Regions from separate parts of the Shewanella sp. A32 genome, predicted to be linked through region 1. Evidence: predicted binding sites of a transcription regulator. Region 1 holds the regulator's gene; each other region holds the start of a gene.
The links. The regulator sigma-54, encoded in region 1, starts transcription at its own class of promoters, with help from an activator protein. The targets are predictions, from matches to a motif close to GTTGGCACGNNNNTNGNNT.
Positions count from the first base shown of each region.

Region 1 (4,197 bases):
GCGCGCATCAAAGATGAAATCAGCTTCTGCGGGGAGACCGTGCTTAAAGCCAAACGACTCAAAGTTAATCACCAGCTCCTTGGTCACTGTCCCCAGCAAAATTTCGCGTACGGTGTCACTCAGCTCATAGATATTCATGTTAGAGGTATCTATGTAGTGATCCATTAGCTGCGACATCGGCGCGAGTAGTTTGCCTTCCTGCTCAATCGCATCTTTAAGGGAGATTTTGCTCTTGGATAACGGATGTAGACGTCGGGTTTCACTGTAACGTTTAAGCAGCACCTTATCGGATGCGTTTAAAAAGAAACTGATGACTTCAGTGCCTTGTGGCAGATTTTGTATCTGACTTTCCAGGACTTTTTCCTGGTTAGGCATGTTGCGCACATCGACGCTAATCGCGACCAGTTCGTTACTGCCGCGCAGATTGTCTAACAGACTGCCAATCATGGGGAGTGGCAGGTTATCAACGCAGTAATAGCCCAAGTCTTCCAGCACTCGTAACGCTACAGATTTTCCTGAGCCTGAGCGGCCTGAGACAATGGCCAATTTCATCCGGTGATCACCTGATACAGTTCTTCTTTGGTGGTGGCTTTCCGCAGTTGCTTGAGTATCAGCTTATCACTGAGTTTCTCGGCCATCGCCGACAAAGTACTGAGATGCTGCTGACATTGATCGGCGGGCACTACCAACGCAAACAAGATGTCTACCGGTTGATTATCGATAGCGTCAAAGGGGATCGGTTCGTCGCACTTAATCAGCACGGCGATAGGATCTTTAATGTCCGGCAAGCGACCATGGGGAATGGCAATGCCATTCCCGATACCGGTACTTCCCATTTTCTCTCTGACCAGCAGACTTTCGAAAATGGCTTGGGACGACAGGTTTGGATACTGGGCTGCTGCGAGTTCGCTGATGAGCTCCAATACCTTTTTCTTGCTGCCGGGTGTGGCACATGCGGTACACTCCGGCCGCAGGATGGTACTAAGTTCCATCATGAGTATTTTGTCAGCTTTTCTTTGTATTTAATGACCTGACGATCCAATTTATCAATTAGAGCGTCGATGGCAGCGTACATATCGGTGTGTTCTGCGGTGCCGTGCACCTCTCCACCATTCAGATGTAGCTTGGCTTCGACTCGTTGTATTGCTTTCTCAACATTGAGTACGACGTGCACATTATTGATCTGTTCGAAATGGCGTTCAAGTTTTGCAAATTTACTCTCCACATAGCTGCGCAACGAGTCGGTGATCTCAATATGATGGCCTGCCAGGTTGATTTGCATAGGGTGTCCTCCATAGGGGTACTGTGGAATTACAAACTCTTACGCTGATTCGATGGTGGGATCATCATGGCTTCGCGGTATTTGGCGATGGTTCGGCGTGCCACGTTAATTCCCTGCTCAGCCAGCAACTGTGCCATTTTGCTGTCGCTGAGCGGCTTTTTCTGGTTCTCCGCGGCCACCAGTTTTTTGATAAAGGCGCGGATTGCCGTCGATGAACATTCGCCACCGTCTTCAGTACCGACGTGGCTGGAAAAGAAATATTTTAGCTCAAATATACCGCGTGGCGTATGCATGTATTTCTGCGTTGTCACTCGGGAAATTGTCGATTCGTGCATATCAACGGCTTCGGCAATATCATTGAGCACCATCGGTTTCATGGCTTCTTCGCCATATTCAAAGAATCCCTGCTGAAACTGTACAATGCAGTTAGCCACCTTTAGTAGTGTTTCATTGCGGCTTTCCAGACTCTTGATAAACCATTTGGCTTCTTGCAGGTGTCCGCGGATAAACTGGCTGTCGGATTGGCTCCGCGCACTGCGGGCCATAGCGGCATATTGCTGATTAATACTGAGTTTGGGCATGCAGTCTGGGTTGAGTTCTACCACCCAGCGACCATTTTTCTTCCACACGCTGACATCTGGGATCACGTACTCGTCATCCTGAGGCTGCACTAATAGTCCGGGACGTGGATTAAGCGATTGGATCAAACTAATCGCGTCACGCAGATCTTCTTCTCTCAAACGGGTCTTGCGCATCAGTGTGCGATAATCTTTGGCAGCGATCAGGTCAAGATGCTGTTCCAGCAGCATAATGGCGTTTTCGAGATGCGGGGTGTCATCACTATATTGCGACAGCTGGATCAGCAAACATTCACGCAGATCCCGTGCAGCGACACCGACAGGATCGAAGTGTTGGATGCGTTTCAATACCGCTTCTACTTCTTCTAGCTCGATTTCCGGATTGCCCATAGCATCCAGAATATCCTCCGTGGTTTGCGTCAGATATCCTTGATCATCAATCGCTTCGATAATTGCAGTGGCGATTGCTGCATCAGTTTCTGAGAACGGTGTCAGGTTCTTCTGCCATTCCAGGTGTTCATGCAAACCTTCAGAAGTTTCTCCCTGAAATGGGGTATCGTCATCACGGATAGGACCACTGGACATAGCCGGAGCGGCAGTAAAAACCTCATCCCAGGTAGTATCCATTGGCAGCTCTTCAGGGAGTGCCTGGCTAGTGAGTGCGTCCGAGGTTTCTACCGTCGAACTATCTTCGATATGTTCGCTCGGCTCCGGTGCCTCTAAATTGTTATCGATATCATGATTGCTGTCGGTGCTTTGGTTGTCTTCATTCACTTCGAGCAGCGGGTTTGCTTCTAAGGCTTCTTGAATTTCCTGTTGTAACTCCAGCGACGACAGCTGCAGCAAACGTATTGCCTGCTGCAGTTGAGGTGTCATGGTCAGTTGTTGACCCAGTTTGAGCTGGAGTGACGTTTTCATGTTACCGCTTACCCCTACATCTTATAACTTTATAAAAATTCTAGTAATTACAGACTTTAACGTTTTAAAGCTGTAAGCGCTCCCGGTGTTTACTATAGCTTGAATTGTTCACCCAAGTACACAGCACGGACTTGTTGGTTGTCGAGGATCTCGGCAGGGGTGCCTTCGGCGATCAGTTGTCCGTGGCTGACAATGTATGCATGTTCACAAACATCAAGTGTTTCACGCACGTTATGATCCGTAATCAGCACACCCAGTCCACGTGACCGCAATTGTTCAATAATTTTTTTAATATCAATAACGGAGATGGGGTCTACGCCAGCAAAGGGTTCATCCAACAGAATGAATTTCGGGTCTGCGGCCAAGGCTCTGGCAATCTCGACACGCCGGCGCTCACCTCCCGAAAGTGACATCCCCATGCTGTCGCGAATATGGGTGATGTGAAACTCTTCGAGTAACTGTTCCAGTTGTTCTTCACGGCCATCGCGATCCAGATCTTTTCTGATCTGCAATACTGCCATGATGTTATCGCGAACAGTTAGCTTACGGAAAATACTGGCTTCTTGCGGCAGATAGCCAATACCTTTGCGAGCGCGAAGGTGCATGGGATCCATGGTCAGCTCATCTTGATCGATAAAGATCCGTCCCTTATCGCTCTGGATCAAGCCGACTACCATGTAAAATGTCGTGGTTTTCCCTGCACCATTGGGTCCCAATAATCCCACAATCTGACCTGTTGCAACCGACAGACTGACATCTTTCACGACCATTCTTTTTTTGTAGCTTTTCGCAAGGTTATGGGCGATCAAGGTATTACTCATTGCTGCTCCTGCTGGGGATCCTTTTTGGGTTGCTGCTGGTAGTTGTCAGGCTGGATGACCGTGGTCACACGATCTTCTCCCTGGCCGCTGCTGGAGGCTTGCAACTGCTGGTTTTTAAGGTCATAGACAATTTTTTCTGCAGTGGAAACGCTGCCACCTTGTTCCACCTTTGCTTTACCGATGAGCGTCAGTACGCGTTTATTAATGTTGTAGTGAATTTCATTGGCGCTGGCGTTCGCAATACGGCCATCTTCTAATTTCTGACGAAAGGTGGCCGGTGAACCTTTTGCAATCAATACTCTTTCGCCGTCTTTATCGGAACTGGATGCGTTGACTTCGGCGGCTGTGAGCTTCATTGAACCTTGGGTCACAATCACATGGCCGCTGTACACGACTTGCTTGTTCTTGATATCTGCCGACTGCGCATCAGCGGATATTTCCAGTTGTTGCAGCAGATCTTTATCAACCGCAGCAGCTGAAAGGCTGGTAAGGCACAGCATAGCAGCGAAAATAAGCTTATTTCGTTTCATAGGTTCCTTTTACCTGACTAAGCAGTTTGACCTGCTGAGCGTTGAGATCAGCGTATAGCCCCAGACCT
Region 1 covers NZ_JARFTS010000002.1:4,867-9,063, forward strand. Annotated here, with positions in the region: gene rapZ (RNase adapter RapZ) at 1-552, opposite strand, end outside; gene ptsN (PTS IIA-like nitrogen regulatory protein PtsN) at 549-992, opposite strand; gene hpf (ribosome hibernation promoting factor) at 992-1,282, opposite strand; gene PY479_RS01925 (RNA polymerase factor sigma-54) at 1,312-2,778, opposite strand; gene lptB (LPS export ABC transporter ATP-binding protein) at 2,871-3,599, opposite strand; gene lptA (lipopolysaccharide transport periplasmic protein LptA) at 3,596-4,129, opposite strand; gene lptC (LPS export ABC transporter periplasmic protein LptC) at 4,116-4,197, opposite strand, start outside.

Region 2 (4,197 bases), on a different contig from region 1:
AATTCTAAATCCGGTGTTATAGCAATATAAGGCTTTTTTAGCTGCATCTGCGAAGGCTGTAAGTCCAGTTCTACGCCTGAATGCTGTAGCCATGGGGTATGGTCGGTGTAGCTTAAGACTAGGGCAAAAATTGCCGGATTAAGAATACAGATCGTCAGCTTGGTTAATCTGGCTTCATCCAACGCAATATACGGTACGTCTCCCATACCAAAACCGTACATAGTGGCCTGGGTTGCTGATGTTGGTAAAGTGCTGAGAAACAGCTGTGCTTCTGCTAATCGATTATGGCGGCTACTTAATTGAATGCCATTTACGCTGATAGTTTGATTGGCTCCACTAACCAACGCTGCGTCAATATTCTCAATCTGCTGGCGTTGAAGAATTTCCGCAGCCTCTGGCCAACGCTGCTTTATGATATTGAAGTTAGCTTGGAATAGTTCAGTCATTTATTAGCCTTTATTGGTACGTCTATTACATTGTGGCATTGCTGACTGGTCTCCCCACAGGGACTCGAACCCCGATCGGTCGCTTAGGAGGCGGCTGCTCTATCCTGTTGAGCTATGAGGAGACGGCAGTGATTATACTGTTTTTGGCCTCTATTAAAAGGGCTCAAATCTAACTGCTTAATTCTTCAGCGCAATATCGTTGACTTGGATGCTTCGTGCTGCGCTTTCTCCGTTGAGCATTGCTGTGGATGTGCTTTCAGATGTCTGCGCTATTTCAACATCAACAGTGGTGGCGACTGCAATTGCGCGGGTTTTACTGATCTGATCCATGATGTTATGTTGCAATACTATTTTAAATTTATCGCCTTTTTTTACGCCATTTTTTCTTCCGATATTAAGCACTACCTGGCTGTCATTTAGAGCAATAATCTGAGCCAGTAACGGACGGCAGCTGAGTGTTTCATCAATATCTCTAACGGCTTCTGTAATTATTTGCTCGGCAGACTCACCATATTCCGACTGCCAAAATTCACTGGAAGTAGGATTGACCATAGCGGTTTTAGCAAACTCCCATTCGCTCGGTTGACTATATTCGTGTTGCCAGACAATTTCGCCACTAATGCCATGATATAAAGTTAACTTCAGTTGAAATTGTCTGATAGGTGCATGTTGCCACAATCCAAGAATGGCAGAAGTGGGTTCTGCAACTGAGATGTCGGTGAGTTCAGGTATCAACAGGTATTGGCTATTGGTCATTTCACTGATCAATGTTGGTGCTCTAAATCCGCCATCTGAATTCGTTAATGCTGGAATATTAACCTCTTGATTTATAAGCGATACTGGAACGCTCAACGCTGAATTTTGTTGCAATGCGTTGACTAAGTGTTCTGAAACAACCGTTGGTAACTGTTCAAGACGACCATAGCGTAATTGGCTGCGATCACGAATAGTGGCACGTGGGATCAAAATTGCGGCTTTCAGCCCATCATTACTACATTTTTCTTGATCTTGATGTAGCAGATCGATTTTGACGGTAACTGTTAGCCGATTACCTTGTTTTTGCTCATTTAATAATTGAATCGATGAGATATTGTTTGCTGCTGATAGCGTTAGAGCCTGGTCAGTCAGTTGACCATTATTTGTTGTCTGGCTTGCCTGAAACTTACCACCGTTTTGTAAAAGGGCCATTCTGACGGCGTTTTTCACCGCAACTTCTCGCGCATTGTCGCTATCACCATTGATAATCTTTGCTTCACCTGTTGCTTCTACCCAGTATGCCTGGCAAGGCAGGCTAAGGCTGAGTAATGTCAGTAAGCAAACGAGAGATTTCATGGTGATTTTCCTGTAGCAACCAATGGCCAAATATCTGTCGAAACGTCAGATATACGGAGTAATTATTCAAAATTTATGCCAGTGAATTGGTCTGGTGCTAAGTAAAAGCGCTTAAGTGTTGTGGTCAATTGCCGATAACTGAAAGACAAGAAATAAATTGAGCTCCGTTTCATAGCCGTTCGGAGCGTTAGCTGATGGACTAGATATGAAAAAAGCAATGGTTTTGATGGCGCTAATGCTGGTGGGCTGCAAATCCCCCCAGCCCGTTGAGCCCGTGGCTGCTCCCGTCGCAACGACTAAGGCTGGGATCATTGACGTGACCCAGAAGCTCGCCAAGGATCTGGTGCGTTATAGTGACGTGCTGGATCTGAATCAACCATTGTTAGTCGCAACGCCTGTCATGGTAGAAGATATGCAGAGCACAGATAATCTGGCGGCGCAGTTACAACAGGGATTAATGGCGGGCATGCAGCAGGTGGGGTTTCACCTAGTCGATTTAAATGTGGCTGATTCGGTCAGAGTAACGCCGCAAGGGGACTTTCTGTTGAGCCGCGATTGGCAAAAAGTGCCGAGCAATATTGCGGTTGATCAAGTATTAGTCTCCACTGTTAGCTTGGCCCGTAACGGCATTGTGATTAACAGTCGCATCGTGACCTTGACAGGCAATAAAGTCATCTCTACTGCACAACTGTATGTACCGCAGCAGGCGCTGCCAGACTATTTGTTGCCTTCTCAGTTGGTCGTTTCTAAAGCAAGTTTACTGTACCGCAATAGTGCTACTGGTGAAGCGAAGGTACATCCGGTTGGAGAATCAAAATGAGATTATGGTTTTCGTTAGTCATCCTGATACTGATTTCCGGTTGTACGAGTCGTGATCGCTATGTGCAGTGGGAAACCGTGCCACCACCAACCTTTCCCAAATTAACTGCCGTTGGGTACGCGCCATTAGCGTCACAACCTTCAAAAAATCCATCTGAACGGGTATTGATGGCAATGCAGGCATCGAAAATTGACGCCTATCGAGAGCTTGCTGAACAAGTTTATGGTCAGCAGTTGACATCACAAAGTAAGGTCGGTGATTGGATGTTGAAGTCAGATGAGGTAAAGGTTTCCGTGAGCGGCGTTATTCGCGGCGCCAAAGTTGTTCGTAGTTATCCTGCCGGAGATCATTACGTTACCGAATTAGAACTGGATTTTTCCAATGTGTGGCAATTGTATCAGCAGCAAAATCGTCCACAGCGAGTTAAGCAGATCACTTATTTCTAAATTTACTCGTACCCAATGAATTTGGCGGCAAGGCGGCAGTCTTTTGCCGCTTTAATTTTGTGTCATAGTGGATGATTTTACTTGGGTAAAACTGAGGTTATGCTTCTAGATCGTTACCCAGAGTAGAAATAGTGGAAGTTTTACCTTTACCATCGTAAGTGAGGCTATGAGCATTACGGCTCATTTGTAAGGCTTGCGCTAAACGATTGGTGCTTGCTGAGCAAAGCTCAATCAATTTACCGTTTGCTTGATTTTTTTGCTGGCATTCAGCTAGCAGCGCTTTGATTTGACTAACTTGTTGTGACAGCGGTGTCTGTTTTAACTGTTCTTTCAGCGGGTGCTCTGCCAGCGTTTTATCCAGCTTAGCCACTTGTTCTAACGTTTGCTGCTTATCGGCTGCCAATTGCAGTAGACCGTCGGCATCACGTTCAATCAATGCCTTAGTTTCTGCCTCAATCAACGACAAAAGGCGACCAAGCGTCGCCGCCTGTCGCTGTAAGGTGATTTCCAGATCATGTACTTGAGTCATCAAGAATCCTGATCAAGATCGACCATGTTGCTTTCAAACTGAGCGATGTTATTCGCGAGTTTTTCCGGATCCACTTTATAGCGTCCTTCAGAAATTGCCTGCTTTATTTCAGCGACTTTTTTCATATCCACATCAGGCATAGACGCAATTTTACTTTGCATCCCTTGTAATTGCTGAGCCTGGGCAGAAACAACGACGGAATCGTCATTGTTAGCAACGCTGCTAGTCTCGGTATCTTGTTCAGCTTTACCACTGCTTCGGGTAACTGAATTAGTATTCACCCGAGGTTGATTTTGCAGTTGTTTAATGTCCATAGCCTTTTGGCTCCAACACTTTCAAATAAACTCTAGTTCTATTATCGGCACACAACAGTCTAGCTTGAGACTTTTTTTACATATTTACCCGCACTTCACCTACATGGGTGACTACGGCTTCTATCATCTTGTTAGATTGAGCGTTTTTTACCCGTATCTGTTCACCAAGGTTACCATCTTCTTCGGCTACGCCAACCGTTTTTATTTGGAATTGTGCCGTTTTAGCAATGATAGACACTGAATCGCCCTTACAGACAAAGCAAATATTACTCACAAAAATGGGGTAATCTTTGCTGACTCGCCGTTTGAG
Region 2 covers NZ_JARFTS010000001.1:345,939-350,135, forward strand. Annotated here, with positions in the region: gene PY479_RS01475 (6-hydroxymethylpterin diphosphokinase MptE-like protein) at 1-446, opposite strand, end outside; tRNA gene PY479_RS01480 (tRNA-Arg) at 493-568, opposite strand; gene PY479_RS01485 (flagellar assembly protein FlgT) at 624-1,808, opposite strand; gene PY479_RS01490 (FlgO family outer membrane protein) at 1,984-2,598, shown strand; gene PY479_RS01495 (LPP20 family lipoprotein) at 2,595-3,044, shown strand; gene PY479_RS01500 (flagellar protein FlgN) at 3,142-3,573, opposite strand; gene flgM (flagellar biosynthesis anti-sigma factor FlgM) at 3,573-3,887, opposite strand; gene flgA (flagellar basal body P-ring formation chaperone FlgA) at 3,964-4,197, opposite strand, start outside.
Region 2: PY479_RS01485 (flagellar assembly protein FlgT) is a predicted target of sigma-54. The motif match lies at 1,843-1,861, and genes of this name have one in related genera.

Region 3 (4,197 bases), on a different contig from region 1:
CCAGGCCACTAACTGCGGCGGATTTTAGCGCTGGCGCGTTATCAACGCGGAAGTTACCATTCACGCCGATCTCGCAGTAGTCGTCGCCGCGCTTGAACTGCCAGACGCTGTGCTCGTGCCACTCACCGTGATAGACCAGACAGTTATGTTCTACCAACTGTTCCGGACGGCTCGGCTTACCGTGATTAGCAATATAGGCAGGTGAAGCTAACAGCATGAATTGGCATTTCATTAACGGTCGAGCCACCATACCCAGCGGCAGCTGTTCTGACATGGTCAGTAACAGATCCAAACCTTCACTTACCACATCAACCTTGTGATCCAGCAAACTGACTTGCAATTCCAGCTCTGGATGGCGCGACATAAATTCGGGCAATGCCGGAATAATATGGGCAGTGCCGAAGGATTGAGAGATACCAAGTTTCAGTACGCCACGCGTGGCATCATTCAGATTATGCACACTGGCGACAGCCTGGTCGGCACCGCGTAACAATTCTTCACCTTGGGTATAAAGCAGATTACCTGCTTCAGTCAGGCTAAGACTACGAGTAGTTCGCTGAATAAGTTGAACACCAAGCTTGTGTTCCAGATCAGCTACCTGGGTACTGACCTTGGACTTTGAGATCCCCAGACGACGCGCTGCAGCACTGAAACTGCCAGCACGGGCAACATGGGTAAAAATCGCAATGGGTTCTAATAGTTCTAACATGAAAGTCGCCTTAAGCCTTTAACTTCTTTAAGTTTTTAACGACAAAGTCATCACTCCGACCTTGGGAGCAATCAACAGAAAACCTGCGAATCACACATCATTGATGAATGTGTTGCCAAGCCATCTCTAGCAACGGTGGCAGGTTAGCGTGGAAAAGTATATCAAGTCTTTGTTCGCTACTCTAACCCCATCGTTCTGTATTCGCAAAAAAGACCGGATCAATCAAATAAAAAACCCCGCACAGGAAGGATGAAGTGCGGGGAAAGGTCTACGTACAAGGAAGTTATTAATTAACGCGATTAGGGCCGACCAGAAATCAGTGGATATGCGGCTAACGCAGGGACACTTTTACGCAATTGCCCTTCAATCTCCTGCAATTGCTGGAAATTTTCACAAAGCGCATCGGCACGCTTATCTATCGCATCAGAACGGGCATCCATCTTCTGATCGATCGCTTCGCCAAGCTTGTCCATCTTCTCGCCAAAAGCGTCCATGCGTTCACTAAAGTCACCTTCACCATCCATCATGCTCTTACCGATATTGACCATGATGGAACCCATAGACTGCATCACCAGATCTTCAACCTGCTTGGAAAACTCTTCATCGAATGCTTTATCTATGGTGTCGTCAGTTGCGCCAATAAAATAGGTATCGCCATTGTGGTACACCACTTTACTGATACGCTCATGCAGCTTACCCATCATATCGTTGAGCTTGGCACCGGTTTCATCACCGAGCAGCGGCGTTAATGCAGTAGTTACCGCCTCATTAGCCATACTCAAGGCGTCACTTACCACACCGACAACTTCCGGTACCTGTTGAGCCATACCCTGATGATATTGATTCAGCAATTGTTTCTGTTCAGCATTGAGCGGCACTTCCTTACCATCCACATACAAGTGGTCCATCTCAATACGGTAATGTTCTTTCCCTTTCTCGCCGACGACCATCTGCTGTGGTGTGAGGGTGACATCGTAATTCAGCGACACATTGCAGCTATCGTGGTGATGGCCAATTTCCATCGCGGCGGCAGACATTGCCGGTATCAATAATGCGCATCCCAGAGTCATGCCCAGCATCAGAGTTTTCATTCGAGTTATCCTTTTCAAATTATTCATCAAACTGAAAGCAGTAAAGCACACACCATGCCAAATTTTATCTTATTGTATTTTATATAAATTTTTACAACATGAATCGATATCTAGCTATGTGGTAGCGAAACACACCAGCTTTTGGTGAATATGACGATAAAGAAAGGTGAAAAGGTTGGAACAAACATAAAAAAAGCAGTGCCATAGCACTGCCTTTCAATAACTCAGGGACGATTAACCCCACCAGATATCGTAGAGTTCGCTGATCTCTATCTCTTCGACATTGAGGCTTTTCAGAAAACGCTCAACGGCCTGACGGTCATCATCAGTACATTTACCAAGACGCTGAGTGGCGACAACGCCATCCCATAAGCGATGGCCACCGCCATGGAAACCTAACTCACGCGGCTCAATCACTTCATTGATAAAGCGTTCTACGTGCTCATCAATAGCGTCTTCGCTCAGGCTGTCAGCAAAGCGCCAGCTCACATCGAAACCTAACTCCTGAAACTCATCAACCCGCAACTTTTTGCGCAAACGGCGACTACGAATGGCCATGGCAACCTCTCTGTTACTTTCGTTATTCGGTACGTTCGAACATCAAATCCCAAACACCATGCCCAAGGCGTTGGCCGCGGGCTTCAAATTTGGTCAGTGGCCGATAGTCAGGCCGAGCCACCACAGTACCATCAACTGACTGATTTTTATAGCCTGGAGCCTGGTTCATCACTTCCAGCATGTGTTCGCTGTAGTTTTCCCAGTCCGTTGCCATATGAAATACACCACCGATTTTTAACCGGGAACGCAATAACTGCACAAATTCTGGCTGCACAATACGGCGCTTATGGTGACGTTTTTTATGCCAAGGGTCAGGGAAAAACAGCTGCACGCGCGCCAATGAAGATTCTGGAATAGTGTGCTGCAACACTTCCACGGCATCATGATGAAACACCCGTAGATTTTTCACACCTGCTTCAGCGGCCGCTGCCAGACAGGCACCAACGCCAGGCTTATGGACTTCAATACCGATGAAATCTTTTTCTGGTGCCGCTTGTGCCATTGCCACCAGCGATGCGCCCATGCCGAAACCAATCTCCAGCACCACATCGGCATTACGACCAAATATCTGCTGCAAATCCATCGCTTCAGCCGAGTATTCCAACCCCATGCTATCCCAATGTTGCTCAATAGCCTGTTCCTGGCCTTTGGTCAGGCGCCCTTCTCGCAACACAAAGCTTTTGACTTTGCGCAGATACTTGCCTTCTTCATTATATTCAGCAGTGGTGACTTCGCTCATTATTGCCCCTGACCTGGCCAGACATCATAAAAAGAAGGGCATTATGCAAAGTTCATCGGTGAGTGCAAGCCCCGCTTGTGGAAAAGTATATCAATAAGCGATTAGTTCGCTATCAACCACAGCAATATACCTTGTACAGAGATCCGGCTAAAGCTACACTGCGGCCCATGAAAACACCGTCTTTTTCGCAACGCATTATCACCTGGTACGGTCAGCACGGCCGTAAAACCCTGCCCTGGCAACTCAATAAAACCCCTTATAAAGTATGGGTTTCAGAAATTATGTTGCAACAAACACAGGTAGCAACGGTCATCCCCTACTTCAACCGTTTTATGGAGCGCTTTCCCAATGTGGTAGCACTGGCAGACGCTGATACTGATGAAGTGCTGCATCTGTGGACCGGACTGGGCTACTATGCCCGCGCCCGCAATCTGCATAAGGCGGCGCAGTTAATCCGCGACAAACACAACGGAGAATTCCCCGAACAGTTTGATGCAGTGATGGCACTGCCAGGCGTAGGCCGCTCCACTGCAGGAGCCATTCTGTCACTGTCGCTCGGCCAGTATCATCCAATTCTGGACGGTAACGTAAAACGCGTACTGGCCCGCCACGCCGCGATTGACGGCTGGCCTGGACAGCCCAAAGTCGAGCAAGCACTGTGGCAACTGGCAACGGAACGGTCACCGACCACCGAGATTGCCCAATACAATCAGGCGATGATGGATATGGGAGCTGGCATCTGCACCCGCTCACGGCCTGCCTGTGCGCAATGTCCGGTAGCACTTGACTGTCAAGCGCAACAGATGGGCAAACAGCGCGACTATCCAGGGAAAAAACCGAAGAAAGCCATTCCTGCCAAAGATGCCTGGCTGCTGGTGATCAGACATAACGACGATATCTTGCTGCAGAAACGGCCACCTGCCGGCATCTGGGGCGGACTCTGGTGTTTTCCGCAATACGCCACTAAAGCGGCGTTACAACAAGCGGTAACCACGCTGGGTTATGCACCCGACCAACTCGAAGAACTGCCAGGATTTCGCCATACCTTCAGTCACTTCCATCTGGATGCACAGCCACTGCTGCTCACATTACAGAGTGAT
Region 3 covers NZ_JARFTS010000001.1:157,407-161,603, reverse strand. Annotated here, with positions in the region: gene PY479_RS00680 (LysR family transcriptional regulator) at 1-709, opposite strand, end outside; gene PY479_RS00675 (YggN family protein) at 1,009-1,800, opposite strand; gene PY479_RS00670 (50S ribosome-binding protein YggL) at 2,035-2,358, opposite strand; gene trmB (tRNA (guanosine(46)-N7)-methyltransferase TrmB) at 2,381-3,097, opposite strand; gene mutY (A/G-specific adenine glycosylase) at 3,265-4,197, shown strand, end outside.
Region 3: PY479_RS00675 (YggN family protein) is a predicted target of sigma-54. The motif match lies at 1,844-1,862, and genes of this name have one in related genera.

Region 4 (4,197 bases), on a different contig from region 1:
GTTTGTAGTAAACTCCCACCGCGTAGGCTTTTAGCTTCACCAATACTGGATACCGTCACATCAATCGTTTGTCCGGGTTTGATAAACGCTGGCATGTCCGCATGAACTGCCACTACCGCACTGTTTTTGATTTTTGGTCTGATGGTATCATCCAGCGTGATACCGAAGTTTTTCAGCATGGTTTTGAAGGTCTGTTCGGTGTAGCGCGTCTTCTCGCCGGTTCCAGGCAAACCGACGACCAGACCATAACCAATCAACTGGTTTTCACGTACGCCCTGAATATCAGCGATATCTTTAATGCGTTCAGCCTTTACCGGGAGGCACAGCAGCAATCCAAGTAGCAGCCACCATTGGTTTTTCATTATTTTTGCTCCTTAGAAAGGCCACCAGTCAGACATAAAGAATTTGCTCAACCAGCCAACTTTTTGCGAATCGGCAAAGGTACCGGTGCCGCTATATTGAATGCGGGCATTCGCCACTCGGGGCGATTGCACGGTATTGCTGGTAGTAATGTCTTGTGGACGAACAATACCGGTGATACGAATGAACTCATCACCGTTGTTGATGGTGATCCATTTTTCGCCGCGAACCACTAGGTTGCCGTTGCCCAATACCTGAATCACATTGGCAGAGATTTCGCCTGAAAGACTATTGCTTTGGTCCGTTCCCGCTGAACGTTTGGTATCCATGCTGTCGCTATACCCCAAGTCCAGCGACTTACCATTAATCGTCACGTTACTGCCAGCGGCTGTCAGCGGATTGACGGTAAGATCAGAGCCTTTCGATATCTGATTAGCCGCGCTTTTTTTCGCTTGGGTCGACTCCACTAATTGGATAGTAACGATGTCCCCAACCCGATGGGCTTTCAGATCAGAAAATAAAGGTGTGGCCCGATTATGTTCAAATATGGAACCGGTTGGCACTAAACCGCTGTTGCCATCATCTGGATAGACAGGCGCGTAATAAGGATCATCCGGGATTGGCTTTTGCTGGTTGGCAGCACAGGCTCCCAGCAGCAACAACGGCAACAGTTTTAGTATCAGCTTCATAGCCTTACCCTACTAGAGGTTCTGATTCACGTATCCCAGCATTTGGTCTACGGCTGAAATAACCTTGGAGTTCATCTCGTACACGCGCTGAGTTTCGATAAGATTCACTAGCTCCTCCGTAACGTTCACGTTGGAGGTTTCCAGTGAGCCTTGCTTGATACTGCCCATGCCATCTAAAGACGGTGTTCCTTCGACGGGAGTACCACTAGCGCCAGTTTCCAGATACAGGTTCTGACCGATAGGTTGCAGACCGGATGGATTGATAAAATCCGCCATGGTCAACTGTCCTACCACCTGGTTGTCAGCCGTTCCCGGAATTTTTACGGATACTTCACCTTCTTCGGAGACGGTAATACTGGTGGCGTTATCCGGGATGGTAATGCCGGGTTGCAATACATAACCTTCACCGGAGGTAACCATCTGTCCGGTATCGTCCAGAGAAAACTGACCGTTACGGGTATATGCGGTGGTACCATCAGGCATCTGGATTTCGAAGAACCCCGGCCCCTGGATCATCAAATCCATCGAGTTATCCGTAGTTTCCATATTGCCTTGGGAGAAGATCTTCTGGGTGGCAACCACTTTGGTACCCGCGCCCAGATTCAGCCCGTTAGGCAACTTAGTGTTGGCGGCACTGATGCCCCCTGCCTGATTCACGGTTTGGTACAACAGATCTTCAAACACCGCCCGCCCTTTCTTGTAGCCGACGGTGCTCGCATTAGCGATGTTGTTAGAAATCACCGATATATCGGTCTGCTGGGCATCAAGGCCAGTCTTACTGATCCATAAAGCGGGATGCATAATCGTTACTCCTAGCTAATGCGAACCAAAGCGGCAGATGACTTATCGTTTTCCTCTGCCGTTTTCATCATTTTTACTTGCAGTTCAAATTGGCGCTGCAAACTGATCATACTGACCATCTCTTCTACTGGGCTGACATTACTACCTTCAACCGCGCCACTCACCACGCTCACAGCCGGATCGGCGGCGGCAGGCTGACCACTTAAGGTACGGAACAGACCATCTTCGCCGCGCATCAAATTTTGATTTCCGGGATTCGTCAACTTGATTTTACCGACATTCTCTTTGACTTCCGGCGTTGCCCCCTGTGGGGTGACCGAGATGGTTCCATCAGTTGCAATATCAAGTTTTTGAACCGGCAAAGGAATGTTGATTGGACCATTCTGCCCCATCACCAAATGACCGCTGCTATTGCGCAGCATGCCATTAACGTCAATATTCAGGCTGCCCGCCCGGGTATACGCTTCGCTACCATCATCAGCCTGTACTGCTATCCAACCTTGATCCTTCACCGCGATATCAAGATTGCGACCGGTGGTCTGAATAGGGCCAGACTTAAAATCGGAAGACGGCAATTCCGTCATCGCGAATACTCTGGTTGGCAATCCCTCGCCAAACGCTTGCATCGCCCGCGCTTGCTCCATATCGGCTTTGAAGCCATCAGTATTTGCGTTAGCTAAATTGTTTGCCCTGACCGCCAAAGCATCCATATTTTGCTTGGCACCCGTCATCGCAATGTAGAGAAATTTGTCCACCCGTTGCTCCGTCAAAAATTGAGCTTATGCTGAACAAAGCAAACTTCATGCCACTAAAAGATTGGGATTTTGCGAGGTAAAAAAGAAGAAAAACAGTTTATTGGCGCAGCGCAAAAAGGTGAGCGGCAAAGTATTGCCGCTCACGACAATACAGTTACCGCTCGGAGAGAGAACTTAACGGATCTGTAATACGGTCTGTTGCAGCGTATTATTCACTTCCAGTGTCCGAGAGTTTGCCTGGAAATTACGCTGTGCAGAAATCAGATCTACCAGCTCAGTTGTCAGGTCGACGTTTGAGCTTTCCAGATAAGAAGATTTAATCCCACCAAACACACCGCTATTGGCTTCACCCGCCAGCGCTTCACCAGACTCCAAACTGGCTTTCCAAGACGTATTCCCGACTTGAGTCAGCCCCTGCTCATTGGAAAAACGCGCCAATGCAACTCTTGCTAACGGGACAGTGGAACCATTACTGTATTTCGCCGAGATCAGACCATCACTGCCCACTTCGACGTTAGTTAAACGCCCCACTGTAATACCGTCTTGAGTTAACTCCGTCGTACTAAAGCTCTCAGCGTATTGTGTCGGTTGATTGAATCCGATGGAAATCTGCTGAGAACCTTCAGCCGCCGCACTGAGTACATTAGCACCAGAGATACCTAGCTGTTGAGTCGTGATCGTGGCGGGGCTAGAACCTTTATAAGCACCGGTGGCGTCGAAAGTCAGGACGGCGCCAGTCCAGCCACCCGTGGTTTGGGCTGTGCCTGTGCTGTCTGCACTGCCATCACCCGTAGTATCCATTTGATAAGTACCCGCAGCGCTGTCCAGATTAACCTGCTGGCCATCCACGGCATAATAGACCACCCAGTTACTTTCACCGGTGTAAGCACCATCCTGAGGTTTAACGAAGTAGGAAGTCAATGTGTGTGACTCACCCAACGAGTCATAGATAGTTACCGCGGTTGAGTTATTAAATGTGGATGAATCCGTTGGATCAAACGCTGCCGGATCTAATGCAGTGGAGTTTGAATTCAGGTTCATACTCATGGATACATTTTGAGTGGCTTGCGGACTACCAGCGGTATCAGGGATCTGTACTGGTTTAGTGGTACTCAAGCTGACCGATGCCGAGTTGCCATCGGAATCCACCTGAAAACATTGCAAGTAGTTACCTTGTGAATCCACCAAGAAACCATTTTCATCACGCTTGAATGCCCCGGCACGAGTAAATGAGAAGTCCTGGGTATCAATAGAAGACGAAGTCACGAAGAAGCCATTACCACTGATCGCCATATCCAGCGCGTTATTGGTAGACTGCAAATTGCCCTGATGGAACTGTTGCGCGACCTGGGTGGTAGTGACACCGCCACCAACCGCTGTCTTGCTGTTGGAGAAAATCGAGTTTGCATAAACATCGGCAAATTCTGCCCGTGATTCCTTAAAACCAGTAGTGTTCACGTTGGCAATGTTATTTGCTGTTGTATTGAGATCTTTTTGCGCCGCATTGATCCCGCTAAGAGCGATGTTAAAAGACATAATCCACCTCTTGTAATTTTTACTTCTGTCCGGTCAATCCCGGCGCATACGTTAAC
Region 4 covers NZ_JARFTS010000001.1:354,359-358,555, reverse strand. Annotated here, with positions in the region: gene PY479_RS01560 (flagellar basal body P-ring protein FlgI) at 1-362, opposite strand, end outside; gene flgH (flagellar basal body L-ring protein FlgH) at 375-1,049, opposite strand; gene flgG (flagellar basal-body rod protein FlgG) at 1,062-1,850, opposite strand; gene flgF (flagellar basal-body rod protein FlgF) at 1,862-2,605, opposite strand; gene flgE (flagellar hook protein FlgE) at 2,780-4,141, opposite strand; gene PY479_RS01535 (flagellar hook assembly protein FlgD) at 4,193-4,197, opposite strand, start outside.
Region 4: flgF (flagellar basal-body rod protein FlgF) is a predicted target of sigma-54. The motif match lies at 2,642-2,660, and genes of this name have one in related genera.